DNA from 3 places in the Nocardia sp. NPDC058480 genome. Region 2 is predicted to be linked to each of the others. Evidence: predicted binding sites of a transcription regulator. Region 2 holds the regulator's gene; each other region holds the start of a gene.
The links. The regulator HspR, encoded in region 2, represses chaperone genes until heat shock. The targets are predictions, from matches to a motif close to ANNTGAGTNNNNNNNACTCANNT.

Region 1: clpB (ATP-dependent chaperone ClpB) is a predicted target of HspR. The motif match lies at 7,226-7,248, and genes of this name have one in related genera.
Region 3: lon (endopeptidase La) is a predicted target of HspR. The motif match lies at 3,469-3,491, and genes of this name have one in related genera.

Annotation. Positions count from the first base shown of each region.
Region 1 covers NZ_JBHXMN010000001.1:1,138,432-1,148,116, forward strand. Annotated here, with positions in the region: gene ACFWO8_RS05330 (beta-ketoacyl-ACP synthase III) at 1-881, opposite strand, end outside; gene pyrE (orotate phosphoribosyltransferase) at 951-1,514, opposite strand; gene ACFWO8_RS05340 (SDR family NAD(P)-dependent oxidoreductase) at 1,520-2,278, opposite strand; gene ACFWO8_RS05345 (hypothetical protein) at 2,452-3,651, opposite strand; gene ACFWO8_RS05350 (DUF5666 domain-containing protein) at 3,720-4,535, opposite strand; gene clpB (ATP-dependent chaperone ClpB) at 4,599-7,175, opposite strand; gene ACFWO8_RS05360 (NADP-dependent oxidoreductase) at 7,391-8,380, shown strand; gene ACFWO8_RS05365 (hypothetical protein) at 8,407-8,646, shown strand; gene ACFWO8_RS05370 (DUF6882 domain-containing protein) at 9,419-9,685, shown strand, end outside.
Region 2 covers NZ_JBHXMN010000003.1:609,016-618,700, reverse strand. Annotated here, with positions in the region: gene ACFWO8_RS11640 (FAD-binding oxidoreductase) at 1-623, shown strand, start outside; gene ACFWO8_RS11635 (FAD-binding oxidoreductase) at 653-1,411, shown strand; gene ACFWO8_RS11630 (Rpn family recombination-promoting nuclease/putative transposase) at 1,623-2,612, opposite strand; gene ACFWO8_RS11625 (FAD-binding oxidoreductase) at 2,750-3,919, opposite strand; gene ACFWO8_RS11620 (heat shock protein transcriptional repressor HspR) at 4,535-4,936, opposite strand; gene dnaJ (molecular chaperone DnaJ) at 4,936-6,132, opposite strand; gene grpE (nucleotide exchange factor GrpE) at 6,151-6,717, opposite strand; gene dnaK (molecular chaperone DnaK) at 6,714-8,579, opposite strand; gene ACFWO8_RS11600 (MarR family winged helix-turn-helix transcriptional regulator) at 8,838-9,206, opposite strand; gene ACFWO8_RS11595 (MFS transporter) at 9,174-9,685, shown strand, end outside.
Region 3 covers NZ_JBHXMN010000003.1:356,457-366,141, reverse strand. Annotated here, with positions in the region: gene ACFWO8_RS10505 (DNA polymerase IV) at 1-146, opposite strand, end outside; partial or broken gene ACFWO8_RS10500 (PaaI family thioesterase) at 251-658, shown strand; gene lon (endopeptidase La) at 887-3,454, opposite strand; gene ACFWO8_RS10490 (YciI family protein) at 3,642-4,049, shown strand; gene ACFWO8_RS10485 (RNA polymerase sigma factor) at 4,046-5,194, shown strand; gene ACFWO8_RS10480 (oxygenase MpaB family protein) at 5,201-6,295, opposite strand; gene ACFWO8_RS10475 (DUF3068 domain-containing protein) at 6,463-7,536, opposite strand; gene ACFWO8_RS10470 (DUF2613 domain-containing protein) at 7,533-7,703, opposite strand; gene ACFWO8_RS10465 (hypothetical protein) at 7,734-8,513, opposite strand; gene ACFWO8_RS10460 (TetR/AcrR family transcriptional regulator) at 8,597-9,214, shown strand; gene ACFWO8_RS10455 (serine/threonine protein kinase) at 9,530-9,685, opposite strand, start outside.

The sequences.
Region 1 (9,685 bases), on a different contig from region 2:
TCGTTGGCGATCGGGACGCTCTCGGGCAGGCCGAGGTTCTTCTTCATCAGCTCGTTGATCCGGGCGTTGGCCTGGTGCGGGACGAACACCTCGATGTCGTCCTTGGCCACGCCGGAGGACTCGAGCGCCGCCGAGAGCGCGCGCGGCAGGGTGACCGCGGCCCAGCGGAAGACCTTCGGGCCTTCCATGTGCAACGACATCCGGCCGACGGCCTCGACCGAGGGATCGGTGCCCTGCAGGGCCTGCGCCTTGTCCATGTACGCCAGGAAATCGACGTCCTGGGCGATGGCTTCGGCGTTCTCGCCGTCGCTGCCCCAGACCGTCGGGGAGATGCCGTTGTCCTCGGCCGGGCCAACGACCACAGCGCCCGCGCCGTCACCGAAGATCATCGCGGTGCCGCGGTCGGTGGGGTCGAGGCCGACGGTCATCGTCTCGGCGCCGATCACCAGCACATAGTCGAACGAGCCCGCGCGGATCAGGTCGGCGGCGACACCGAGGCCGTAGCAGAAGCCACCACAGCCGGAGGTGAGGTCGAACGCCGCGACGCCGTTGAGCCCCAGGTCGGAGGCCACCGAGGGGGCACCGTGCGGGGTGAGCTTGAGCCAGCTCGAGGTGCACAGGATGACCGCGCCGATCTTGGATCGATCGATCGGGGTGTTGTTCAGCGCGCGCTCACCGGCGGCCGCGGAGATCGACCGGATCGTCTCGTCGCCACTGATCCAGCGCCGGTTGTGGATACCGGTGCGTTCGAAGATCCAGTCGGGCGTCGAGTCGAGGGTCTCGCACACTTCGGCGTTGGTGACGATGCGCTGCGGACGGTAGGCACCGATCCCGAGCATCGCGACGTTGTCGCGACCTTTGTTAACTGCAATGCTCACCACAGGTGACTCACACGTCCTTCAGACTTTCCGGACAGACCACGTCGTCGTCCGGGTTCGGCGTTGTTCAGGCTAACCCAGGGCGAGATCGTCGAGGCCGAGGATCGATCGATATTCCAGCCCCTCCTCGGCGATCACCTGGTCAGCACCGGTTTCCCGATCGACAACGGTGGCGACGCCGACCACGATCGCACCGGCGTCACGCAGCGCGCGCACCGCGGTGAGCGGCGAGTTGCCGGTCGTGGTGGTGTCTTCGACGACGAGCACTCGCTTGCCGACGATGTTGGGGCCCTCGATCTGGCGCTGCATGCCGTGCGCCTTGGCCGCCTTGCGAACCACGAACGCGTCGATCGGGCGACCCGGCGCGTGCATCACGGCCATCGCGACCGGATCGGCGCCCATGGTGAGCCCGCCGACCGCGTCGAAGTCCCAGTCGGTGACGAGCTCGCGCAGTAGCGAACCGATCAGCGGGGCGGCCTGGTGGTGCAGGGTCGCGCGGCGCAGGTCGACGTAGTAGTCGGCTTCCTTGCCCGAGGACAGCGTCACCTTGCCGTGCACGACCGCGAGCTCGCGCACGAGGGCGGCCAGCTGGTCGCGATCGGCCTTCGTGAGCGACTGACGTGCTTGGTCGATCATCTGAGTCATGTCCTTCCGCGTGCGTTGAAGAGTCCGCGATTCATCCGGGCCACCAGGGTGCGCGGGACGAAGCCCGCGACCGCGGTGAGCACCTTGTACTGCACGCCGGGCACGCTGATCACCCGGCCGGAGTCCAGATCCCGCAGGCACCCTTCGACGACCTGATCGACGTCGAGCCACAGGCGCTTGGGCAGCGAACTCATCTCGATGCCCGCGCGCTCGTGGAACTCGGTCTGCACGAATCCGGGGCACAGCGCTTGGACGCGGACACCCGTGCCCACTAATCCACCCGCCAAACCCTCCGTGAAGGATACGACGTAGGCCTTGGAGGCCGAGTAGGTCGACCCCCGTCCGGGGATCAACCCGGCCACACTCGCCACATTCACGATCGAACCCGCGCCCGCCGCGACCATCAGCGGCAGGGCTGCCCTGGTGAGCTGCAGGACCGCGGTGACGTTCACGTCGAGCTGCGCTTGCAGCTGCGCGGGCTCGAGTGTCCAGAACTCACCCGAATGCGCGAAACCCGCGTTGTTGAAGAGGAAGTCGATGCCGCTCGCGGCGCGCGCGGCGACGCGAGCGCGGTCGTCGTCATCGGCCAGGTCGGCGACGAGGATCTCGGCCGAGGTGGTGAAACGGCGGGCCAGCACGTCGGCGAGTTCACGCAGTCGTTGCTCGTTCCTGGCGACGAGCACCAGGTCGTAGCCGAGGGCGGCGAGGCGGTGGGCGAAGCCCTGCCCGATGCCGGACGTCGGCCCGGTGATCATGGCGACGGGGCGGTGCACGCCGGGTAGGCGTACCTCCGCCTTCGCTCCGGCCGTGCGCGAAAGACTGTCGAACGCTGGCGCGTCAGTGACTGTTGGGCGCAAGGGACTGTCGGTCATCGCAGAGATCGATTCCGGTCGAGGAGGATGCCGCGACGACTACCGCGGCAGGTGGATCACTTCGGGACAGGGCCCTGGTATGGGCGGAAACCGGGGTGGAACGGACCACCCGGCTGGCCCGGTTCCGCGTCGTCGAGCGGTGGCTCGGTGCGGGGACGCGGCTCGGGGACGACGGCCAGCGACGGGCGCTTGGGCTGTTCGCCGAGTGGGCGGCGGCCGGGTGCGGGCTGGTCTTCGAACTCGGGGTCGTCGAGATCGGGGTCGTAGTCGGCGGGCAGCGCGGGGGCGCGGCCGCCGATCGGGGCGCGATCCTCGCGAGACCGGGCGCCATAGGACTCGTCCGGGCGCGCGGCAGCACCGCGCGAGGCGTAGCGCTCGTCGTCGTCGATGCCGACCGCGGCGCCACGACTGTCGTAGGGCTCATCGGTCTCGGGCAGGCGTGCCGCCGGACCACGGGCGGCGTAGGGCTCGTCGTCGGCATCGAGTTCGTCAGGACCGGGGAAGCGGGCACGACCGTGCTCTTCGACGTCGGCGTATTCCGCCCGGCCCGAAGCGAATTCGCGATCGTCGTCTTCGTCGTCGTACTCGGGGCGGAAGCCGGGCGCGAGATTGGCACTCGACCTCGGCCGCGTGAATTCGTTGGGCTCGGCCACCGGCGGCAGCACGTGCAGCAGGCCCGACAGGCGGAGCACCACGTCGATCGCGGTCTCCCAGTCCTTGGATCCGCTGCCGACGGGGAGCATGCCGAGAGTCCAGTTGCCCTCGCTCCACAGCATCTGCACGGTGTCGGACAGCGACTCGATGAAGCCGACCATCCGCTGATCTACGGCGTGGCGCGCGATCTCCGGATCGGTGGCGAACACGACCCGGTCGCCGATGGCGCCGAGCAGTTCCAGATCGTGGTCCTTCGGCGGCGCCGCGGTCTTGAGCCGCATGTCGACATCGATCTCGGAGCCGATCTGGCGTCGCACGGCCACCAGCGTCGCCGCGTCCTCCAGGTCGAAGAGCACGAACTTCTCGCCCTTGCGAATACCGGAGACCACGTCGACCGCCGAGAGGTAGCCGAGCTTGGTCAGCGCGCCACGACGCCACGTCGAGGCGAGCGCGGGCTCCACCGACACGTAGGTGTAGCCCTGGGACTTCGCCCACACCTGTCTCGCGTGTCCGGTGCGCTGCCGCTGGACCCGATCGAAATACAGCAGGACTATCGCACCCACGAGTGCGATCGCTGCTAACCCGAACCACATAGCCGTCATCGTCGCCTAGCCTATCCAGCCGTCGCCGTGATTGCCCGGTAGCACCGGGGATTCGACGCGCGGGTCGCTCATCGGGGGCCGCCCGGCAACGCCGTACTGATGATGATCTTGGCGTGGATCGACCCGTCTGGGTTCTTGTCGCCCTGCACCATAACCATGTCGCCGACGGGAAGCTCGCTCGCCTTCGTGCTGGTCAGCGAGATCACCTGGGTGGCGTCGTCGATCAGCACTCGCACGTCGGATCCGCCGAGGGTGCTCATGGTGATCTCGGTGCCGGTATTCGCGGTGATACTGCCCATGGTGGCGCCGAGATCTTCGCCGCCACCCAGACCCGGCAAGCCGGGGAGCCCGCTCGCGCTCGGCGGCGTGCCCGGAGTGGTCTGTTTCAGCGTCGGCGGGACGAGCAGCTGGGTGGTCGTCGGCGCCGAAGCGGTGTTCTCATCGGAGTTGTTGCCGCTCAGCACGAGACCGGCCAGCACTCCACCGACCGCGATCAACGCCAGCACGCCCAAGCCGAGCGCGATCCACAAACCGGTGTGGCGTTTGGGCGGTTCTTCCTGGTCACCGTCCTGCGGCCGCGGCGGATAGCCCGGTGGCGGCGCGGCGGGATAGCCCTGGTCGTACCCGGGTGGCGGCGCCTGATAACCCTGGCCGTAGCCGGGCGGCGCCTGCTGTGGCGGGGGTTGAGCTGCGGGATAGCCACTTTCGTAGGCACCCCATTGCGCGTCGTGCGGTGGCAACGCCTGCGTCGGGTTCGACGGTTGCCCCCACTCGTCGAACGAATTGCCTCCGTACGGCGTGGTCGAGTCGGTGCCCGGCGAACCCAGCCGTTCGGTCGGCGAATCCTCCGGGCGTTGCCCCCACGGATCGTTCGGGTTCGTCATGGGCTCCAGGGTAGGACAGCCCGGTACGTTTGGGTGGTCCCTACGCACCGGGCTGTGGATAAATCACGGGCTGTGGATAACTTCGCGTTCGACGACGAGCTTGTCGGTGGCGTCGTCCACACTCACCTTCACGGTGTCACCATCGGCGACCGAACCGGAGAGGAGTTCCTTGGCCAGGCTGTCGCCGATGGCCTGCTGGATCAGCCTGCGCAGCGGTCGCGCGCCGTAGGCCGGGTCGTAGCCGCGCACGGCGAGCCACTTCTTGGCCTCGGAGGTGACATCGAGGGTCAGCCTGCGCTGTGAGAGCCGTTTCTGCAGCTGACGCAGGTTGATGTCGACGATCGACTCCAGTTGCTCGGCGTCGAGCGCGTGGAACATCACCACATCGTCGAGCCGGTTGATGAACTCCGGCTTGAACGCGCGCCGCACCGCCTCCATCACCTGATCGCGGTCGCCACCGGCGCCGAGATTGGAGGTGAGAATGAGGATCGTGTTGCGGAAGTCGACCGTGCGACCCTGACTGTCGGTGAGCCTGCCCTCGTCGAGAACTTGCAACAAAATGTCGAAGACATCCGGGTGTGCCTTCTCGATCTCGTCGAACAGCACCACCGAGTACGGCCGCCTGCGCACCGCTTCGGTGAGCTGGCCGCCCTGGTCGTAGCCGACGTATCCCGGCGGTGCGCCCACGAGCCGGGCCACCGAGTGCTTCTCGCTGTACTCGCTCATGTCGATGCGCACCATCGCGCGTTCGTCGGCGAACAGGAAGTCAGCCAGCGATTTCGCCAGCTCCGTCTTGCCGACGCCGGTCGGGCCGACGAACAGGAACGAGCCCGTCGGCCGGTTCGGATCGGCGACACCGGCACGCGCCCTGCGCACCGCGTCGGAGACCGCCTGCACGGCTTCTTCCTGCCCGACAACGCGCCCCGCGACCTCGGTTTCCATCCGCAGCAGCTTGGCGGTCTCGCCCTCGAGCATGCGCCCGACCGGCACCCCGGTCCACGCCGAGACAACATCGGCGATGTCGTCGGGAGTCACTTCCTCGTTGAGCATCACGTCACCGTCAGATGCTGCGGCACTGGCCTTTTCGGCGTCGGCCAGCTCCTTCTCCAGGTCGGGGATGCGCTTGTAGCGCAGCTCTGCGACCTTGCCGAGTTCACCGTCACGTTCTGCCCGTTCGGACTCCCCGCGCAGCGCCTCCAACTGCTCCTTGAGCCCGCGCGCCGAATCGAGCGCGTTCTTCTCGTTCTGCCAGCGGGTGGTGAGCTGGCTGAGCTTCTCGCGGTCATCGGCCAATTCCTGGCGCAACTTCTCGAGCCGCTGCTTGGACGCGGCGTCGGTCTCCTTCTCGAGCGCCACCTCTTCGATCTCGAGGCGCCGCACCGCTCGCTCGATCTCGTCGATCTCGACGGGACGCGAGTCGATTTCCATCCGTAGGCGCGAAGCCGATTCGTCGATCAGGTCGATCGCCTTGTCGGGCAGGAACCGCGAGGTGATGTAGCGGTCCGACAGTGTCGCGGCCGCCACCAGCGCCGAATCGGTGATCCGCACGCCGTGGTGCACCTCGTAGCGTTCCTTGATGCCGCGCAGGATGCCGATGGTGTCGGCCACCGACGGCTCGCCGACCAGCACCTGCTGGAATCGCCGTTCGAGCGCCGCGTCCTTCTCGATGTACCTGCGGTACTCGTCGAGGGTGGTCGCGCCGACCAGGCGCAGCTCGCCGCGGGCCAGCAGCGGCTTGATCATGTTGCCCGCGTCCATCGCCGAGTCGCCGGTGCCGCCCGCGCCGACGATGGTGTGCAGCTCGTCGATGAAGGTGATGATCTCGCCCGCGCTGTTCTTGATGTCGTCGAGCACGGCCTTGAGCCGCTCCTCGAATTCACCGCGATACTTCGCACCCGCCACCATCGCGCCGAGGTCGAGCGAGACAACCTTCTTGTTGCGCAACGACTCCGGCACATCGCCTTCGATGATGCGCCGCGCGAGACCTTCGACGATGGCGGTCTTGCCGACGCCTGGTTCGCCGATGAGGACCGGGTTGTTCTTGGTGCGCCTGCTCAGCACCTGCACCACGCGCCGGATCTCGGTGTCGCGCCCGATCACGGGGTCGAGTTTGCCCGCGCGGGCCAGGTCGGTGAGGTCGGTGGAGTACTTCTCGAGTGCCTGATAGCTCGCTTCCGGATCGGCGCTGGTCACCCGGCCGCTGCCGCCGCGGACCGCGGTGAACGCGTCGCGCAGGGATTCCGGGGTGGCGCCGTGCTTACGCAGCAGCTGGGCGACGTCCGAAGAGCCTTCGGCCAGCCCGACCAGCAGGTTCTCGGTGGAGACGAACTCGTCGCCGAGCTCGGTGGCGAGCCGTTGGGCAGCGGTCATCGCGGCAAGGACTTCGCGGCCCAGTTGTGGTGTGGTGGTGGCGCCGGTAGCACGCGGCAGGCGGTCGACGAGGGCACCTGCCTCACGTTCGACTGTCGCCGGATCGACCCCGATGGCCTTGAGCAACGGTGCGGCGATGCCATCGGTTTGATCCAGCAACGCCACCAGCAAGTGTGCCGGACGGATCTCCGGATTGCCTGCCGCCGCGGCGGCCTGAAGGGCGGCGTTGAAGGCCGCCTGCGTCTTGGTGGTGGGATTGAACGAGTCCACGAATCTCCCTACTTGTGTGTGTCCGGTATCGACTTGTTCAACGCTCACAAAGTTGAGTCTGTTCCGCTCAACTCTAAAAATTTTCGGCGGACTTCGAAGCCGCGCTTCACGGTACGCCGCGACACCACCGAAGACGATCAATCACCGCATGTCGAACGGCTATCCGCCTAGGATTGCGGTGCCCGGCTCACCCCCGATGCGAGGAGTTCACCCCCATGCGCGCGATCGTGGTTCAGAAGTTCGGCGCCACACCGGAGCTCGCCGATGTGCCCGTCCCCGGGGTGGGTCCCGGTGAGGTTCAAGTGGCGCTCGACGCGGCCGGGGTGAACCCGTTCGACCTGAAAATGGCCGACGGCATCCTGGAGGGCAAAATGCCCACCGACTTCCCGATGATCCTCGGCGTCGACGGCGCGGGCACCGTCTCGGCGATCGGCACCGGTGTCACCAAATTCAAGGTCGGCGACAAGGTGGTCGGTAAGTTCCTGACCGCACCGGCGGGACACGGCAGTTGGGCGCAGTACGCCACGGTCCCCGAGGACGCGACCCTCGTCCCGATCCCCGACGGGGTCACCACGGTGGCCGCCGCGGCGCTGCCGGTCGCCGGCGTGACCGCCCAGGATCTGGTCGACGCCGCGCACATCCAGCCCGGCCAGACGGTACTGATCGTCGGCGCGACCGGCGGTGTGGGTTCCTTCCTCGTCCAGCTGGCCAATACCGCCGGTGCGCACGTGATCGCCACCGCCCGCGCCGACGCCACCGACCAGGTCGCCCGCCTCGGCGCCGCCGAAACTGTCGACTACACCCAGATGCGCCCCGCCGACCCGAATTTCGTCGATCCGGACCCGGCCACCCGCCATGACTCGAGCGTCACCGACGCCGTCCGCTTCACCCATCCCGACGGCATCGATGTGCTCTTCGACGTGATCAGCTCGCCGGGAGATTTCGCCTCCCACGCCACCCTGGTCCGCCGAGGCGGCCATGCCTTTTCGACGACCTGGGCGGCCGATGAAGCGGTGCTGCGCGAAAACGACATCACCGGCGGCAACTTCGAATCCAAAGGGCGCTCACCGGAATTGAGCCGACTATTGTCCCGCGTCGCCGCCGGTGATGTTGTCGTTCCGGTGCAGATGACCGTGCCCCTTGAAGCCGCTCCTGCCGTGCTCGGCCAAGGCAACGCACGTGGAAAAACCGTCCTCGCCATCTGATTCCCGCTCGCCGAAGGTTGGAGGAAATGATGACCATGACGTACGAGTATCAGGGTCGGATCGCACGGAAATACGTCGCGCAAGGTCGTGAAGAGGGGCGTGAAGAGGGGCTTGTCGGTGGCATCCTCACTGTTCTGGAAGCCCGCCACCTCACTGTTTCCGCTCTGCAGCGGGCCCGCATCGCAGAATGCGCCGATATCGACCAGCTCACCGCATGGTTGCGGCGCGCGGCAACCGCCGCTGATGCCGACGAGATCTTCGGCTGAGAACACACCGCCGTTCACGCATTCGCTGAATTCAAGGGCGTGACAGCCGCATTGCACGGGCCTGCTCGATGTGGGCTTCTCGATCACCTTCGTTGCGCCGCTCGGTGGGTATCGCCGCGACGACTGACCGACGACGTCCGGTCGGACTACACCGTATGGAGCACCCAAGGGTGCCGGTGTCGTAACCATCCCTGCCCGCTTCCCCGCACCGAACCCCGATTTGCGTCCTCGGCCAACACAATTGGCCCCACGCCTGTTTCGGCGTGTGGCGATGTTGGACCTGGGCGAAGGTGTGCACTCCCGAACCGACCAGGTGCGTACGTGCGAGGCGTACGACGAAGGTGCTCGCAGGAGGCTGGGTGTCAGGGTTGTCTGCCCCTCGGTCGGGCTCTCCGATAACGACCGACAGGAGCGGCCAAGGCCCAGGACACGACACAGACAGCCCGTCGTCAGGGTATGGACACACCCCTGGAACGACGAAAGCCCGGCATCAAGAGACGCCGAGCCGTTGCATGTAGGATTTCACCCTACGGTGCGAACAGCTGTTGACTGTTTCGTACCTAGGCCGTTCGGTGAGTTGGCGCTCGCCGGGCGGCCGTTCTTGTTCGTGTGACGCTACACACTCCCGCGCGCACTAGCAACTAGCGAGTTTCCGCTCTGGCCAGTAACTTCCGCGAGAACCCTGTGACTAGTTCACATCGAGTTTCACCAGGGCCGCGCGGGCGGAAAGATCGTTCCCGCGATCCGATTCGCGCTCGGTACGCTCGCCGTCATGTCTGATGTGACCTTGGCGAACCTGCTCGACGATGCCGCGCTGTATTCCTTCGAGCATCAACTGCATCTCGCCGATATCGCCGGTGATCGTGGGTGGAGTGTCGACTTGGCGGTCGGCCGGTTCACCTTGACCGGGGACCAGCCGATCGAATGCGAGCGGATGCACCTGCTCGGGTCGGCGGCTCCGGGACCTCAGTCGTGGTTGTGGGCGTGGGGTAACCCGGCGGGCTACCCGGATTCGGTCACCGGACTCGCGCAGTCCGTG
Region 2 (9,685 bases):
CGGTCGCGGTGCCGCAGCGGCCGAATATGTGGCGCTACTTCTCCCCCGCCATCCCCGCGAACCCCTATGGCGAAATCGAATTCCATGTGCGGCGGATCAGTGGTGGCTGGGTGAGCCCGGCGATCGTCAACGACACCAAGGTCGGCGATCGGTGGAAGATCGCCGGACCGCTCGGTGGTTTGCACGTGGACCGGGAGTCGGGGCGCGATGTGCTGATGATCGGCTCCGGCACGGGGATCGCGCCGTTGCGGGCGCAGCTGATCGAGATGAGTCAGCGTGGGATCAATCCGCGCGTGCACTTCTTCATCGGCGGGCGCTATCCCGGCGACCTCTACGACGTGGACAACATGTGGCAGCTCTCGCAATCCAATCCGTGGCTGACCGTGGTGCCGGTGTGCGAGGAACACACCAATCCCTGGTGGTATCCCCAGGATTCGGGCGAGGCGCCGATGGGCATGCCGCGTCGGCTGGTCGGTAATCTAGGAGCGGTGGTGACCAGCTTCGGCGCGTGGTCGGACCGTCAGATCCAGATCGCGGGATCGCCGACGATGATCGCCAACACCCGTTACGCGCTCCAGCGAGCCGGTACACCGAGTGAGATCATCGCCGCCGACCCTGTCTGAACCCGCCCTTCTCTTCGCGAAAGAGGCTGATGAGCAACGCTTTTCCAGACCCCGCATGGACGGCGACCGTCGTCGGTCACCACCGCTTGCGCCACGACCTCGCCGTGATCCGGCTGATCGGCGATTTCGTGCCGTTCGAAGCCGGGGGTTCGGTAGAGGTGGAGGTGCCACAGCATCCCGGAGTGCGGCGGCGGTTCTCCCCCGCGCTGCCGCCCTCGCTGGACGGCAAGCTCGAGTTCCATGTGCGGACGGTGCCCGGTGGGTGGTGTTCGAGTTCTATCGTCGCCGACACCAAACCCGGTGATCAGTGGCGAATCAATGCTCCCCATGGGGTTTTCGCGGTTGATCCCGATGCTGTCGAGGTGGTGATGATCGCCGGCGGTACCGGACTGGCGCCGATGCGCGCCCAGATCCTTGACCTGGCCCGCCGCGATACTCCGCCGCGCACCTATTTGTTCTTCGGCGGACGCTCGCCGCGCGACCTCTACGCCAACGACATGCTGTTCCTGCTGGCGGGCGAATTGCCTTGGCTTTCCGTCATTCCGGTTGTCGAGAACCCGGATGATCCTGCGGTGCGCGATGAATGGCATGAGCAGACCCGCTCCGACGTGGGCTTCGGTCCCGAGGAAATGCTCTACGGCACCCTCGCCGATGTCGCCGCCGCGCACGGTCCGTTCACCAAACACCAAGTCCTGGTGTGCGGCTCACCCGCGATGGTTCGCACCACCGTCGACCGCCTGATCGAATCAGGCACTCCCCCAGCGAACATCATCTCCGAAGGCGCCTGACATCCGCCGTAGGGATCAGCGATGGGTCGACGACAAACGGTGCCGACCTCAACGAGCGGGCCCGCAAGTGGGCAGGAACGATCGGGTTGGACGCCGAGTTCGAGGCTGCCGTCGATGCGATCGATCAGTATGCGATCGCCGACAAAGACAGCGACCCGCGGCAAACCTGATCCTCGATATGGGCGGCTGGTTGGCTTACCCTCAGCAGGGATTATGCGATACGCATGTCGCTCAGAGAGGTGGCGGTCGCGGATCTGGTCGTCCATCGACGCAACTGCTCCTGGTCGGCCCTGGATACCGCGTCGGTGATCTTGGTGGGTAGGTTACCGAACTTGATGGTCAACAGTTCGGTCAGCATCTCTCGCAGAGCGGCAATCCGCCCTTCGACCCGGCCTTCAGCCCGGCCTTCGGTACGTCCTTCGGTTCGGAGTCGGTCGGCGGTTGTCACGAAGGCCTCCTTCGCTTCGGGTCCGATGCTGTCAACGATGGGCTGCAGGCGCTCGTCAGGAGTGTCGCCCACACTCACAATGTACGTCAGGATCGCGATCAAGTCATCGCCAACCAACGCCATCAGGGCTGGTAGCAGCCGTTTGAGATCACTATCAAGGCGCTGATTGTCCGGAGCGGTCTTCAACAGCACTTGCAAGGCAAGGGTCTCGGGGATGTTGGGACGGGCGTAGAGCTCATCGATGGTCGCGGCGGTGAGGTCATCGAGGAGAAATCGTAGGTGGGGAACATGCTGGTCGAAAGCGGCCCGCAGGTCGGGACCGAGGTCGATCAGGTCGGCAACATCGGTCGGGGCGGTCCACCGCTTCCCATCGGGGCTGGCGTGGACGACGATCGGGATAACCAGCGGAAGGGTCTTGCTCTTCGGGTGATCACGCAGGTACCTGTTCCAGATCGACACCATGTAGTCGAGCATGCGTAGCGACATGAAATGGTCGCTGCTGGACTGGTGTTCCAGCAATAGGTAGAGGTATGCGTCACGGCCATCGAAACGGGCGCTGAACAACAGATCACTGTAGGTTCCGCGCAAGTGCCGGGAGACGAAGCTGATCGACTCGAGGGCGAGGCTGGACCAGTCGATGCGCGCGGCTAGAGCGGATGTGATGACCGGGCGAGCTTGGGCGGCTGCGTTGCTCGGCTGGCCGATGAAGTGCCGGAAGAGAGCATCGTGCGGTTTCGCTGCTGAATCCCCCATAGCGACAAGCTATCTCACGAGCTGGCGGCCGCCAAATGCGTGAAGCCGCACCAACCACCAGATGGCAATCCGCTCACCGCTCAGAACAAGGGATCGTGGCGGATCGATTGGGCTTGGGTGCCTGCTGGAATGACAAGTCAGAACAAGGGATCGTGTCTGATCGACTGGGCTTGGGTGCCTGCTGCCATCAAGCGGAACTTGGTGGTTTGGACCATCGAGGGGGAGCCGACTATTTGGACGTCGCGGTCTGCCCAGGGGCCGTAGCTGGCTACTACCTTGCCGATTTGGCCGGTCATGCGGGGTTCGAGGCCGGGGAGTTCGGGGTGGGGTTCGCCGGAGTCGTAGTACCACCAGGGGTTTTCGTCACTTTCGGTGACGGGGGTGACGGTGAGCCATTTGTTGGTGATGGCGAGTTGGCTCAGGACCTGGAGGTCGTAGAGGTCGCAGGGGTGGTGGCCGCCGACGAACAGGTGGACCTTCGGGTTCACCCGGCGCTGGGCCATCGCCATGATCTGGGCGCGCAGGGGGGCGATGCCGGAGCCACAGCCGACCATCAGCATCTTGCGTTTGGTGTTGCGTGGCACGCCGAGGCCGCCGAGGGGCGAGCCGAGTCGCCACTGGTCGCCGACGGCGGTGTGCGCGACCATCGCGGGGCTGACCCAGCCGCCGAGCACTCCGCGAATGTGGAACTCGATCTCGCCGTTGGCATTAGCCGGGTTCGCGGGCGAGAGATAACGCCACATGCGCGGCCGCGAGGGGATCTGCACGCTGAGGTACTGGCCTGCGGCATACTGCATCGGCTCGTCGAGCTGTACCCGGACGATCGAGAGATTGCGCAGCACCTCGCGATGTTCGACGACGGTGCCCGTCCAGGTGGCCGGTGTCGTTTCCTTGTCGGCTGCGCTGATCATCGCGCCGCTGATGGTGGCCAGGCCCTCATCCCACGCGCTGGCGACCTCGTCGGTCCACATCTCCGCACCGGCGAACAACCGCAGCGCCGACTTCAGCGAGTTGGCCACGGCCACATAGTGCGCCGGTTGCACGCCGTACTTGCGATGGTCGCGCCCGAGCTGGGCCAGGAACGGCAGCAGCTTGTCGGGCTCCTCCAGTCGTTCGAGGGCGTAGGCGATCGCGGTGACGAGTCGGTCGCGCTGGGCATCCATGGCAGCCGGGAAGTAGTCGCGGACACCGGGGTAGTCCGTGAAGAGGATCGAGTAGAACGAACTCGACAGCTTCTCGGACCCACCTTCTTCCGCAGCAACCGCCTTGAACGTAGTACGGATCAAAGCGATAGTCCGCGAATCCATATGTGTCACAACCTCGTTTCGCCATCGAACGCTAGCCGCGCCGGCGAGTGACGGGCTGGGAGGACACTCGTCAGCAGCCGATGCGAGAAGTCTAGGCGAGGTTTGCCAGCTTAGGAATCGTACTCTTAAACATCACGCATGTAATTCTTGAAATACCAGGCGGTTCCTAGTAGTTTCCCATGAAAACATACCCGAAGACCGTTAATTGCGGGTGAACACCTGCCCATGATTCCTCAAACCGCCCCGCATGCCAGACACCTGGAAACCAAAATGCCTGGTAGAGCGACTCTTCCGCTACACCTGCCGCCTGCCACAATCCGACGCGCCGGGCCATGACACGCCAGGTAGGTGCACCGGAGTGGCTGGGCGGGCACGGTGAATTGCGTTCCGTTTGATCCGAATTCAGCATCCCGGCAGCAAATTTTTGGACGTCCAGGGTGATAAATCCGCACCTCAGCGCGCCGCGGCACTACTTCCGATCAGCAAGATCATGAATAAGTGAGTTGCTGAATAGTCGCTGTACGGTCGCCGGGGGTTGACCGGAGACGGGCGAGCCCCCGGCTCGCATCCACCGCAGCGGATGTCGAACCGGAGGCTCGTCGCATCGAATACTGCTCAGCGCCGATGCCGTGGCTGCCACACCACGAGCGCGGTACTGCGCGCCGGCGGCGACAGATCGGGCCGGTAGCCCGCCCGCAACCGCTCCAGCTCCGCACTCATCTCCTCGACGCGCTGCTGCAACGCCTCCACCTGATTGGTGAGCTCGATGATGCGCTTGATGCCGGCGAGATTGACGCCCTCGTCCTGTGACAGGCGCTGCACTTCGCGCAGCACCTCCACATCGCGGGCCGAGTAACGGCGTCCGCCACCCGAGGTCCGTTGTGGGGTGACCAAACCCAGCCGGTCGTAGGTACGCAACGTCTGCGCGTGCATCCCCGCCAGCTGAGCCGCCACCGAGATCATGAAGAACTCGGCACGCGAGGTAGCACCCGAAACGGACTTCGGATCATCGGACATCAAGCACCCGCCCATCCTCCACGCGGTTCGAAGCCACTGGCCTTCTCCGCTTCCTGATAGCGCTTGAGCGCATCGGTGGCGTCGGAGTCGAGCGATTGCGGGACCGCGACCTTCACCGTGACCAGCAGGTCACCGGCGCCGCCTGCCGCACCGCGCTTGGGCACACCACGACCGCGAACCCGCAGGATACGCCCGTCGGCGGTGCCCGCGGGCACCTTCACGCCGACCCGGCCGTCCAGCGTCGGCACGGAAACTGTTGTCCCCAGTACCAATTCGCTGTAGCTCACCGGGAGCACCAGGGTGAGGTCGTCGCCCTGACGGCCGAAGACCTTGTCCTGGCTGACGTGCACGGTGACATACAGATCGCCCGAAGGCGCACCGCGCAGACCCGCCTCGCCCTGACCGGCGAGCCGGATCTTCTGCCCATCGCTGACGCCCGGTGGGATCCGGACGGTGATGGTGCGGGTGCGGTTCTGGATACCGGTACCCGAGCAGTCGGTGCACGGGTCGTCGATGATCGACCCGGTGCCGCGGCAGTCGTCGCAGGGCTCGCTGAAACCGAACGCGCCCTGATTACGGCTGACCACGCCAGCACCGTTGCAGTGCGGGCACACGCGCGGGCTGGTGCCCGGCTTGGCACCACTGCCGTGACAGGTGGTGCACGGCGACGGACTTGTCATCCGCAGCGGAACGGTGACGCCCTGGGCGGCCTCGCGGAAACCCAGGGTCGTCTCGGTCTCCACATCGGCACCGCGGCGCGGACGAGCCGCCGCCCGGCCGCCGCCACCCCGGTTGAACAGCCCACCCAGCAGATCGCCGAGCCCGCCGTCGCCCGCGGCGGCACCGGTGCCACCGGCCTGACCGAAGATGTCACCGATGTTGAAGTCCTGCGAAAAGCCGCCGCCGGCACCGGGGTTGAACCCGCCGCCGCCGTAGGCCCGGCCGCCACCGCCGCCGCCCGCGAACAGGCGGCGCGTGTCGTCGTACTCCTTGCGCTTGGCCGGATCCGACAGCACCGCGTTGGCCTCGCTGACGGTCTTGAACCGCTCCTCGGCCTTGGTATCACCCGGGTTGGAATCCGGGTGCAGGTCGCGGGCGAGCTTGCGGTAGGCCTTCTTGATCTCGTCCTGCGAGGCGCCAGAGGAGACACCCAGCTCCTTGTAGAAGTCCTTTTCGATCCACTCCCGTTGACTCACCGGGCATCTCCTCCTTTCTTATTCCTCGTTCGCGGCGGCATCCGCGTCCGATGCCTCCGCGTCGGTTACCCCGACCAACGCGTGCCGAAGCACCCGGTCGCCGAACCGATAGCCCTTGCGCATGACGATGCCGATCACCGGGTCGGCGCCCGAACCCTCGTGCTGCACTGCCTCGTGCAGCGTGGGGTCGAACGGGTCACCGGTGGCACCGAATTCGACGAGACCCTGCTTGGTGAGCGCGGTCTCGAGCTTGTCGGCGACGGACTTCAGCGGGCCGGAATCGAGGTCGCCGTGCGCCCTCGCCCGATCCAGATCGTCGAGCACCGCGAGCAATTCGGTGACCACCGACGCCTTGGCGGCGTCGATGTTGGCCTGCCTGTCACGCTCGACCCGGCGACGGTAGTTCGCGTATTCCGCGGTCAACCGCTGCAGGTCGGCCGTGCGCTCGGCCAGCTCGTCGTGCTCCGGTTCGACGACTTCGGCGTCGAGCGCGGAGTCCGCCGGGGCGGCCTCCGCGTTCTCGTCGGCAGTGTCGTCCAGGATTTCGGTGACCAACTCCTGCTCCGAGGAGTTCGCCTCGGTCACTTCTTGTCCGTGTCGACCGGCTCGTCCACGACCTCCGCGTCGACGACCTGGTCGTCGTCGGCCTGGCTCGGGCCCGCGCCGTTGCCGGACTGCGCGTCGGCGGCGGCACTGGCCTCGTAGATCGCCTGGCCAAGGGCCTGCGACTCGGTGGCCAGCTTCTCCACGGCCGACTTCACCGCGGAGATATCGGTGCCCTCGAGCGCCTGCTTGGCCTCGGTGACCGCGTTCTCCACCTTCGCCAGCTGATCGGCGGAGACCTGTGCGCCACCCTCGCTCAGCTTCTGCTCGTTGATGAACTTCTCGGTCTGGTGCACCAGCGACTCGGCCTGGTTGCGGGTCTCGGCCTCTTCACGGCGCGCCTTGTCGTCGGCGGCGTGCGCCTCGGCGTCGGCGACCATGCGCTCGATCTCTTCCTTGGACAGACCGGAGCCGTCCTGGATCTTGATCTTGTTTTCCTTGCCGGTGCCCTTGTCCTTCGCGGTGACGTGCACGATGCCGTTGGCGTCGATGTCGAAGGTGACCTCGATCTGCGGCACGCCGCGCGGGGCCGGGGGCAGGCCGGTGAGCTCGAAGGAGCCGAGCAGCTTGTTGTGCGAGGCGATCTCGCGCTCACCCTGGAACACCTGGATCTGCACCGAAGGCTGGTTGTCGTCAGCGGTGGTGAAGGTTTCCGAGCGCTTGGTGGGGATGGTGGTGTTGCGCTCGATGAGCTTGGTCATCACGCCACCCTTGGTCTCGATACCCAGCGACAGCGGGGTGACATCGAGCAGCAGGACGTCCTTGACCTCGCCCTTGAGCACGCCGGCCTGCAGCGCGGCGCCGACGGCGACGACCTCGTCCGGGTTCACGCCCTTGTTGGGCTCACGGCCGCCGGTCAGTTCCTTGACCAGGTCGGACACGGCGGGCATACGGGTGGAGCCACCGACGAGCACGACGTGGTCGATATCGGCCACGTTCAGGCCCGAGTCCTTGATCACGGACTGGAACGGCGCGCGGGTGCGATCCAGCAGATCGGAGGTGATCTTCTGGAACTCCGAGCGGGTGAGCTGCTCGTCGAGGAACAGCGGGTTCTTGTCCGCGTCGACGGTGATGTAGGGCAGGTTGATCGAGGTGGACTGGCCCGAGGACAGCTCGATCTTGGCCTTCTCCGAGGCCTCACGCAGACGCTGCATGGCCATCTTGTCCTTGGTCAGGTCGATGCCCGAGGACGCCTTGAACTTGTCGACCAGCCAGGACACGACGCGCTCGTCCCAGTCGTCGCCACCGAGGTGGTTGTCACCGGAGGTCGCGCGGACCTCGACGACGCCCTCACCGATTTCCAGCAGCGAGACGTCGAAGGTGCCGCCACCGAGGTCGAAGACCAGGATGGTCTGCTCTTTGTCGCCCTTGTCCAGGCCGTACGCGAGCGCGGCCGCGGTGGGCTCGTTGACGATGCGCAGCACGTTCAGACCGGCGATCTGGCCGGCTTCCTTGGTGGCCTGACGCTGGGCGTCTTCGAAGTAGGCCGGGACGGTGATCACGGCGTCGGTGATCTCCTCGCCCAGGTAGGCCTCGGCGTCGCGCTTCAGCTTCATCAGCGTGCGCGCGGAGATCTCCTGCGGCGTGTACTTCTTGTCGTCGATCTCCACGTTCCAGTCGGTGCCGATGTGGCGCTTGACCGAGCGGATGGTGCGATCGACGTTGGTGACCGCCTGGTTCTTCGCGGGCTGACCGACGAGAACCTCGCCGTTCTTCGCGAAGGCGACGATCGAGGGGGTGGTGCGCGAGCCTTCCGAGTTCGCGACGACGACCGGCTCGCCGCCTTCGAGCACGGCGACGACGGAGTTCGTGGTCCCGAGGTCGATTCCGACCGCACGAGCCATAGTGGTTTCCTCCTGTTTGACGTTTCGGTTGATGCAACGCTGAGCGTAGTGGGCTCAATCCTGCCTGCGAGATCCACCGCGAGTCAACCCGAAGTTGAGTCAGGGTCGCTCATGTTGTTGATCAGCACAACCAGTAGCTGCGGCGATTCATTCCCGCCACCCGAAAAAATTTCCCGACCCCCGAGCCATTCTTGCCACGAGTGCGCTCAACTGCAGCCCCTGATGCGCGATCGTGACGGTCCGGAGACCAACGACGGGCTATCGGGTGAGGCCGGGATGGATGCCGGGGCGAAGGCCGTTGCCCTCGGCGGTTCGGCGCAGTAGGTCGAGGAAGACGGCACGGTCCCCGGGAGACAGCGGAGACAGGACCTCGGCGTCCAGCTCGACCACTCGCTGCTCGGCTTCGGCCAAGAGGGCATGCGCGGCGGGCAGGAGATAGAGGGCGTGGGCTCGGCGGTCGCTGGGATGGCGGCGGCGTTCTACCAGGTCACGTTTCTCCAGTTCATCGACCAGTCCGACCATGACATTGCGGTGGATACCCAGCGCCTCGCCGAGCTCCTGCTGAGGGGTTCCCCTACTCGAAGAGAGACGATCGTGACTACCTCCCCCACTCCCCCCGCCGCGGATCCGCGGCGCTGGATCGCGTTCGCGGTGGTGCTGGCCGCCGGCTTCATGGATCTACTCGACGTGACCATCGTCAATGTGGCCGTGCCGAGCATTCGCAACGACCTGCGGGCCGAGTACTCACAGCTCGAATGGATCATCGCCGCCTACGTGCTCGCCTTCGCCGCGGTGTTGATCACCGGCGGGCGACTCGGCGACATCTACGGTCGCAAACGCGTCTTCCTGACCGGCATGGCCGGTTTCACGATCGCGTCGGCCGCCTGCGGACTGGCCACCGATCCGACCGTGCTCATCGGCTCCCGCTTCGCGCAGGGCGCGATGGGGGCGCTGATGGTGCCGCAGATTCTGGCCATCATCCAGACCACGTTCCCGAAAGAGGAGCGGGCCAAGGCGATTGCCGTGTACAGCGGTGTCGGCGGGTCCGCCTCAGCGGTCGGGCTCGCGCTCGGCGGCGTGCTGGTGCAGGCCGATCTGTTCGGGTT
Region 3 (9,685 bases), 250 kb from region 2:
GAAGCACAGGTCACGACCTTGCGAGGCTGTTCGGGATCGCCTTCTCCGCCGACGATAACCGGCTGACCGCGCAGCTCAGGGCGACGCCGGAATTCCACCGCCGCCTGGAATTGGTCGAGATCGACATGCAGGAGCCACCGAGGCACTGTTCCGTCATACCGCATGGCACCGACAATCCGGCGTAACCGGGCGTGGCAATATCCGTAGCGCGCCAACCGATCACGACTGAGCTCGAAGAACGGAACACCCGATGCCGACCGAAGCCACCACCCTCGACCTCGACCTGGCGCGCCAGGTGCTCGCCGCGCAGCCTTTCGCCCGTCTGGTCGGCACCGAGCTCACCGAATTCGGTGATGGCGCAGCCACTCTCGTCATCGATATCCAGCCGGAACACGGCCAGCAGTTCGGCTTCGTGCACGGCGGGGTGCTGGCCTACGCCGCCGACAACGCCCTCACCTTCGCCGCGGGCACAGTCCTCGGCCCCAACGTCCTCACCGGCGGCTTCACCATCACCTACCTGCGCCCCGCCCAGGGCGAGCGCCTGCGCGTGCACGCCACCGTCCTCGGCGCCACCCGCCGCCAGGCCGTCACCCACTGCGACGTCTACGCCGAAACCGAGGGCGAGGAACCCATCCTCTGCGCGGTCGCCCAGGGCACCACCCGCCGCGTCGAAAAGGACCTCGCCCCCTCCAACGAGGAAGACGCGGACGTCGAATTCGACGACGATGCCGAATTCGACGACGACCAGGACAACTACGACACCGACCAACTGGCCGTCATCACCGTCGACGGGCCGGTACTACCGCCGACCGTCAGCCGCTAGACCGGCGATCCCGCGCTACGACGAACGGGCCGCGCTCGGTGCGCGGCCCGTTCCCGGTACCTGTCAGGCGCTGACGGCGAAGGTCTTGCTGTCGGCGGCGGGTTCGGCGATGGGTTCGATGGCGTAAGCCAGGATGTCTGCCACGTCACCGACGGGGCGGACTTCCAGGGCAGCCAGGACCTCGGCCGGGACCTCGTCCAGATCTGGTTCGTTGCGGGCCGGGATGAAGACGGTCTTCAGGCCGGCTCGCTGGGCGGCGAGGAGCTTCTGTTTCACGCCGCCGATCGGCAGGACGCTGCCGTTGAGGGTGACCTCGCCGGTCATGCCGACATCGCCGCGGACCGGGCGGCCGAGCGCCAGCGAGACCAGGGCGGTGACCATGGTGACGCCTGCCGAGGGGCCGTCCTTGGGGACTGCGCCCGCGGGGAAGTGGATGTGGATATTGCGGTCAAGGACCTTGGGTTCGATGCCGATTTCCTCCAGGTGCGAGCGCACGTAGGTGAGGGCGATCTGGGCGGACTCCTTCATGACGTCGCCGAGTTGGCCGGTGAGCGTGAGGGAGCGCTCACCCTCGGCGCCGTTGGCCTCGATGTAGAGGACATCGCCGCCTGCTCCGGTTACCGCGAGGCCCGTAGCCACACCGGGGACGGAGGTGCGTTCCATCGAGTCCGGGGTGAAGCGGGGGCGGCCGAGGTAGTCGGCGAGGTTGTCGATGTCGACGGTCAAGTTCGTCACCTGACCGGCCGGTTGTGGGCCGGACTCGATGTCGATGACGTTGTCGTACCCGAGTTCCGGGTCGTAGCCGAGCACCGCACCCTCGCCGAGCGAGCCGTTGTCGACCAGCGCCGTGTCCTTGTCGAGCGCCGCAGCGTTGCCGAGCTCAGCGCCGTTGCCGAGCCCAGCAGCGCTGCCCAGCCCGGCGCCGTTGCCGGGCGCAGCATCCTTGTCGACACGGGCGGAGTCGCCCGCCACCAGGCGAGTTGCCGCCTTACGCAAGGCTTTTGCCACCAGGCGCTCCATCTGACGAACCCCGGCCTCGCGGGTGTAGTTGGCGGCGATCTCGCGCAGTGCCGCGTCGGTGATCGAAACCTCTTCCGCGGTCAGCGCATTGCGTTCCAGCTGGCGGGGGACCAGGAAGTCGCGGGCGATGGCCACCTTGTCGGCCTCGGTGTAACCGTCGACGGTGATGAGCTCCATGCGGTCGAGCAGGGGACCGGGGATGGTGTCCATGACATTGGCGGTCGCGATGAACAGCACATTCGACAGATCGAGGTCCAGGTCGAGGTAGTGGTCGCGGAAGGTGTGGTTCTGCGCGGGGTCGAGGACCTCGAGCAATGCCGCCGCCGGATCACCACGGAAGTCGGAACCGACCTTATCGATCTCGTCCAGCAGGACAACGGGATTCATCGAACCCGCCTCCTTCACCGCGCGCACGATCCGGCCCGGCAACGCGCCGACGTAGGTGCGGCGGTGGCCACGGATCTCGGCCTCGTCGCGCACGCCGCCGAGGGCGACGCGAACGAACTTGCGGCCCAAAGCCTTTGCGACCGACTCACCCAGCGAGGTTTTACCGACACCAGGCGGACCGACTAGTACGAGCACCGCACCGGAACCGCGTCCACCGACGACCTCGAGACCACGCGCGGCCCGACGCGAACGCACGGCCAGGTACTCGACCATGCGGTCCTTCACCTCGTCGAGACCGTGATGATCGGCGTCGAGCACCGCGCGAGCGGCCGAAACATCGGTGCTGTCTTCGGTTTTCACCGACCACGGCAGATCGAGCACGGTGTCGAGCCAGGTGCGGATCCAGCCCGATTCCGGGCTCTGATCGCTGGCGCGCTCCAACCGGCCGACCTCGCGCAGCGCCTCGGCGCGGACGTTCTCTGGCAGGTCAGCGTTCTCCACGCGGGTGCGGTAATCGTCGGCACCGTCGGGTTCGTCCTCGCCGAGTTCCTTGCGAATGGCGTTGAGCTGCTGGCGCAGCAGGAACTCGCGCTGGCTCTTCTCCATGCCGTCGCGGACGTCTTCGGAGATCTTGTCGGTGACCTCGACCTCGGCGATGTGGTCTTTGATCCACTCGAGCTGACGGGTCAGCCGCACGACGACGTCGGGGGTCTCGAGCAGCTCGCGCTTCTGCTCATCGGACAGGTACGGCGCGTAGCCCGCGGTGTCGGCGATGGCCTCCACGTCGTCGAGCTGGTTGACGATGTCGATGATCTGCCAGGCCTCGCGCCGCTGCAGGACGGCGACGACCAGCTTCTTGTACTCGGCGGCGAGTTCGGTGGTGTGCTGGTCGGGTTCGACCGACTCGACGAGTTCGGCCTCCACCCACAGCGCGGCGCCGGGCCCGGTGACCCCGTGCCCGATCCGCGCCCTGCGCTCGGCCTTCAACACGGCCGCCGGCGCGCCACCGCGCATCCGGCCGACCTGTTCGATGGTGGCGACGACGCCGTAGGACGCGTACCCCTCGTCGAGGCGCGGCGCGACCAGCACCGAGCCGGTTTTGGCGGCCTGCGCGGCGTCGATGGCGGCCTGCGCGGATTCGTCCAGTTCGATGGGCACGACCATGCCCGGCAGCACGATCGGATCGGTCAGGAACAGCACCGGCAGGTTCTGAGCTGAAGTCATGTCGACCCTTCCAAAGTTGAGCTTTGTTGACTCAACATGGACCCCCCACTGTTTGTTCCTGCAGGTAGCGCCGTTCACTCACGGCGAAAAAATTCTCCGAAATTCTTTCGCCGCGGATGTCGAGAACGCGCGAACGGCTCCGTCCCAGGGGTACAACCCACGAAGAACACGAACCGAGGAGAACATCATGGCCAAGTACCTGCTGCTCAAGCACTACCGTGGCGCGCCCGCATCGGTCAACGACGCGCCGATGGATCAGTGGACGCCGGATGAGGTGTCCGCGCATGTGCAGTACATGGTGGATTTCGCCGATCGACTGCGCTCGACCGGCGAGTTCGTCGACGGTCAGGCACTGTCCACCCAGGGCACGTGGGTCCGCTCGGACGGCGAGGGGCGCCCGCCGGTCACCGACGGGCCGTTCGCGGAGACCAAGGACCTGATCGCCGGGTGGATGGTCATCGACGTCGAGACCTATGACCGGGCGCTCGAACTGGCCGGGGAGCTGTCGGCGGCACCAGGCGCAGGGGGCAAGCCGGTGCAGGAATGGCTCGAACTGCGGCCGTTCTACGCGGAATTGCCCACGGTGACCGAATGAACGACGCGCTACTGCGCGAACTCGTCCCCGCGGTGATCGCGATTCTCGTCCGCCGCGGGGCCGAGTTCGCCGCGGCCGAGGACGCGGTGCAGGAGGCGCTGATCCGAGCGCTGGAAACCTGGCCCGAGGATCCACCGCGCGATGCGAAGGGCTGGCTCGTCTCCGTCGCCTGGCGAAGGTTCATCGATGCGGCACGGGCCGAAACATCCAGGCGAGGCAGGGAATTCGCCGTCGATGCCGAGCCCGAAGCCGGCCCCGTACCCGCCATGGACGACACCCTGTGGCTGTATTTCCTGTGCGCGCACCCCTCGCTGTCTCCCGGCTCGGCGGTCGCGTTGACGTTGCGCGCGGTCGGCGGCCTGACGACCCGGCAGATAGCGACGGCGTACCTTGTTCCGGAATCGACTATGGCGCAACGGATCAGCCGAGCCAAGAAGCGCATCACCGGCTTACCGCTCGATCGGCCCAGCGAGCCGACGACCGTGCTGCGCGTGCTCTATCTCGTCTTCAACGAGGGCTACAGCGGTGACGTAGACCTGGCCGCCGAAGCCATCCGGCTCACCCGCCAGCTCGCCGCCTGGACCGACGAACCCGAGGTGTCGGGGCTGCTCGCGCTGATGCTGTTGCACCACGCTCGCCGTGCGTCGCGCACCGAGGACGGTCGTCTGGTACCGCTCGCGAAACAAGACCGCTCCCGGTGGGACACAACACTTATCGCCGAAGGGGTGACGATCCTGCAGGCCGCGCTGACTCGCGACCGGCTGGGCGAATACCAGGCCCAAGCCGCGATCGCCGCCCTGCACGCAGACGCCCCGAGCACCGCCGAAACGGACTGGATACAGATCGTGGAGTGGTACGACGAACTACTGCGACTCACCGACAGCCCGATCGTGCGCCTCAACCGCGCGGTCGCGGTCGGCGAGGCCGACGGCCCCCGAGCCGGCCTGGCCGCACTGGCCGACCTGGACCCAGAACTGCCTCGCCACACCGCATCCCGCGCCTACCTACTCGAACGCGCGGGCGACCTCGAGCAGGCTGCCACCCTGTACGCCGAGGCGTCACACGCCGCCACCACCGTGCCAGAGCGCGACCACCTCACCCGCGAGGCGGCCCGAGTACGGCAATCCCATCAGGGCTCCAGATAGTCGCCCTCACCCACGCGCGATGGGAATCATGCCGCCGATGTGTTCCTGCGACTCGATCAGACCCTCGTCCGAAGGCTTGGCGCCTGCCTCGAAAACGCGCTGGTGCTGCTTGGCGCGCAGATCCTGGTGGGCCTGCTCCGGAATGTCGTAGCCGTAGCGGGCCTGGGCCTCGCGCGGAGTCATGGTGGTCTGCTCGACGGCGGGGATGCCGAGGGCGACCGGCGCGAGCACCGCGGTGGTCGTGGGCGCCATCAACCCGATGAACCAGAACTTCAGGGCCGGAACACGGTCGAGCAGGGTGTGCAGCACCGTCAGCGGGGCATTGATCGCCATGTCGGTGCCGCGGCCCTGGGTCAGGCCGAACATCTTTCGCACGTAGGCGGGGTAGGTCGAGATAACACCCTTGCGCAGCAGCCAGATGACGGGCGCCATGGCCAGCCGGGTCCGGCGCGGCAGGTCCGGCGGCAGCGCCACGTCGAGCTGAAGGATGTAGTCGACCATGTCCTGAGCATCCTCGGAGGCGGCCAGGCGCGGACGCCACGACTCGAAGAACTCGATCACCTCAGCGCGCGAACGCGGGACGGTGGCCGGGTCGATCGTCTGGAGCTCGGCGGCCAGCGCGCAGTCGGCCCAGAACTGGTTCTCCTCGGCCTCGCTCAACCGGCCGGGACCGAACTTCTCGTAGCAGTACAGGATCGAGTGCCACGCGGTGACATGGATCCACAGTTGCGAGTCGGGCCGGTTCGCGTCGTAGGTGCCGCCGGTGACCGGGTCGTTGCCGATTGCCTTGGTGTGGATCTTCACCAGCACATCGGCCGCCTTGGCGGTTGGCTCGGTGGCGCCGAACGCCACGAGCGCGAAGTAGTGGATGGTGCGTGCGTATCGCGTATGGGTGCGGGTACGAACGCCGCCGGACTGCACCACAGCGGCGGCGAGATTGGGGTCGAGGTGCTCGATGGTGACCGCCCGTGCGAACCCGAGGACATAGGAGGTCGGGTAGCTCCACACCTTCCACGTCACCGACCCGGGCCCGAAGAATCCGTTGTCGGCTGGGGCCTCGAACTGATTGGCGATCTGATCCCGAGATTTGATGCCGAACATGAGCCAGCTCCGTCCTACAACGATGTAGATTCTGCCCCCTTAGTGTAACTCCAAGTTGCAGGAAGGGCACCGACTCCACGCATCGATGTTTCGAAGACCTGCCCGGAAAACAGCTCGGCCTCCCCGGGTTGAGGACCGGGGAGGCCGAGTGCGTTGGGACAGTTGGTCTACAGGTTCGAGGAACGAATCCGCTCCGTCGGGGGATCGAACGGGCGGCCCGAGGTGGAGCCGGCGCTCATGAATCCCAGGACAGCGCCGCCGATCAGGAAGAGAGCGGCGAGGATGCCCAGGATGATCGGCAGGGTCTTGCCGAACAGGTCGAGCTTGTCGAGGCTCTCCTGAGTGATAGCGAGCTGGGCCTCGATGGTCTCTTCGTCGAAGACGAGGTTCGACTTCAGCACAGAGACGTCGACCTGCTCGGCGCTACGGCCGTAGTACATGTGGATCTTCTCGCCACCCTTGAGGACCGCGCCGGTCCTCGGCTCCACCCACACGTCGCGGGTGTTGGTGTAGAAGCGGGTCATGGTGACCGGCTCGGTGCCCTCGAGGCCCCACTTGGCGGCGGGCAGGGCGAGCTGATAGGACGGGTGCTTGACGACGTCCCACATGTTCGTCACCGGGATGTCCTGGCGGAAGTGGTAGACCGGCACGCCGTTGATCTCCGACTCCTCGATGAAATCGATGTCGTAGGTGGCGCGGGCGTTGAGGTCGAAGTACGGGTACGACTTCTTCTCGGTGCCGATCGGGAAGCGGTACTGCAGGCCGCGCCGCTGCGACTCGGTGGGGATCGCGGCGCCCGACTTGGGATCCTGAGCCACGGCGATCGAACCGTTGGGCGAGGCGTCGATCGGCTCGCCGGTGACGCGGTCGATGGTGACGCGGTCGACCGAGGCGGTGAGCAGGCCTTCCTTGGGATCCATGTCGGCGCGAAGCAGGGTCTGGCCGGCCTGGATGGTCATCTCATCGGCGTCCGAGGGCTCTTCGACCGTCAGGAAACGCTGCGAAACGAGCGGCACATTGGTGTTCACCGTGGCCGAGCCCTCGGGCGAGGTGAGCGACTTCGCGTCGAGCACAAGGCTTTCCTCGCCGGGCACGCTCTTGGCGATGGTGGTGACGCGCAGATCGAGCGGGGTCTTGCCGACCTTGCCGACCGTGTAGGTGGGGATCATGATGGCGGCCGCGAGCAGCAGCGCGCCGAGACCGACGAGGATGCAGGCGATGAGCCTGCGCACGTTGCTCATCGCGAGCCGTACTGCACGTCGCCGAGCAGCGACGAGCCCGGGTCACCGGACTCCTCGGGCGCCGGGATCGAATTCTGTTGCGCGCCCGCGGTGATGCCGAGTACGGCAATCACCCCGAGGACCGCGCCGGTCAGGCCGCTGACCAGGCCGGGGACGACAAACTTCATAGATCGAACTCCAATTGCGTGGTGCGAGACTCAGCCGACAGTGAAGAACCCGAGGGTCGGGGCGAACGAGCAGGTGCGGTCACCATCGGCGGTGGCCGTGGTGAGCGAACCGGTGATCACGGCAGCGACCCGGCCGGGACCGGTGTCGGCGATAGCGGTGAGGGTGGCCGGGCCGTCGGCGTTGATACCCGCCTCCGTGGTGAGCGGCTGGGTGCCGGTGCGGCGGTTGTCGAGGTTGACCCACTGCACCGTCATCGGCGGATTCTGCACGACCGTAGCGGTTTTCGTGCCGAGCGCGGTGAAGACGAAGCCGGTCTGGCCCGCGGCCGGTCCGGGCGGCGGCAGCTCGGCGGGGCCGGGTACGGCCAGCGCGGTGCCGACGGAATCCGACGTCGGGCCGATGCAGCCCTTGCCGATGGTCGGGTACAGGAACTGCGCGATGCGCGGACCGTCCGAAGGCGGCAGTTCGGGACCGCCGCCGCCACTGCCGTCGAGGAAGGTGATGACCTTTTCGAGGGTGGCCTTGACCTGCGCGGGGATGCCGGGCGTGGCCAGCAGCACACGAGCCTGGGCCAGGATCGCGGCCTGTCCGCTGTCGGCGATGGGGGCGGGAGCGGAGATGGCGCCTACGATCGTCGGTGCCAGCGCGGCCAGCGTCCCGGAGGGGACGTTCTCCGCGATGGCGGGGACACTCGGCTGCGTCGCGGCGGACTGCGGGGCAGCCATCACCTGCGTGGGTGCCACGAGTGCCGCACCCGCCGCTAGTACGAGGGCGGACAATGCGGTCCGCGATGCTCGGGTGCTCAGCACTGGTCGGCCGTCCTTTGTTCGGTGGATAGATGAAGCGACCCGAAAAGGTACATGTTATTTCGGGTTTCGGATACTTTGGAGAGGTGACTACAGCGGACAGGCGGTATGGGGGTCGTACGGTCGTCGCGCGAAAAGCCGAGCGACGACTGCGATTCCTGGAAGCAGCGACGCGAATTTTCGCGGAACGCGGGTACGCCACGTGCTCGCTCGCCGAGGTGTGCGCGGCGGCCGGGCTGTCCAAGCGGCAGTTCTACGAGGAGTTCGAGACCCGCGAAGACGTGCTGGTAGCGGCCTACGACCGGATCCAGGACGACGCGGCGGCCGCGGTGGGCACCGCGCTGATCGCGCTCGGCTCGACCGATCCACAGCTCGCGCTGCGGGCTGGTTTCGGCGCCTACCTGGAGTCGCTCGGCTCGGACCCCTATCGCGCGCAGGTGGCGCTGATCGAGGTCGTCGGAGTGAGCGATCGGATGGAGAACCATCGCCGGACTCGCAGGCACGCCTGGTCGGCGCTGATCGAGGGGGGCTTGGAGCAGGTCGGCGTGCGGTTGCGTGGCGATGCCGAGCTGACCACCGGGTTGATCACGGGCGCGGTCAACGGCGTGGCGCACGAGTGGCTGCTGCGCGAGTCGCGCCCGCCCGTCGACGAGCTGGTCGATCTGCTCACCGGCGCGGCCCTGGCGCTGGTCACTTTCGACTGACATCAGGGCAGCCTTCGGGAGGGTGGCAACCACGCGCACCTGCCGCCTGCTCAATCGACTCCCTTTCCCGACATTGTGAGACCGATCGGCTTCACAGTGTGGGCGAGAGTTTGACATATTAGTGACCCAGATCGCAATGCGAGAATTTCTGAGACCGGTGTCACCTGGGGTGATGCGGTATCGGCGGCCATTCCCCAGTTCCTCTCCACGGGCTGACGCGGGCGATCAATCCTGGACAAATGACCGGCTGCGTCCGTACCAGGGTAACCATAGGCAATCCGGCGGCAACCTGTTCCAGTTCGGTCGGAGTGCATGTCAGCCTTTACGCAGGGAGCCGGCGATGGTGCCACCGAGGTAGCCGGGAGTTCGATAGGCGAGCGTGCCGTCGGATTGCAGGGTGACCGTCGAGGTGGCGCCCTGGTCGATGCAGCCGCTCCCCGCGGTGAGCCTGGCTCGGAAGGTGAGGTGGTT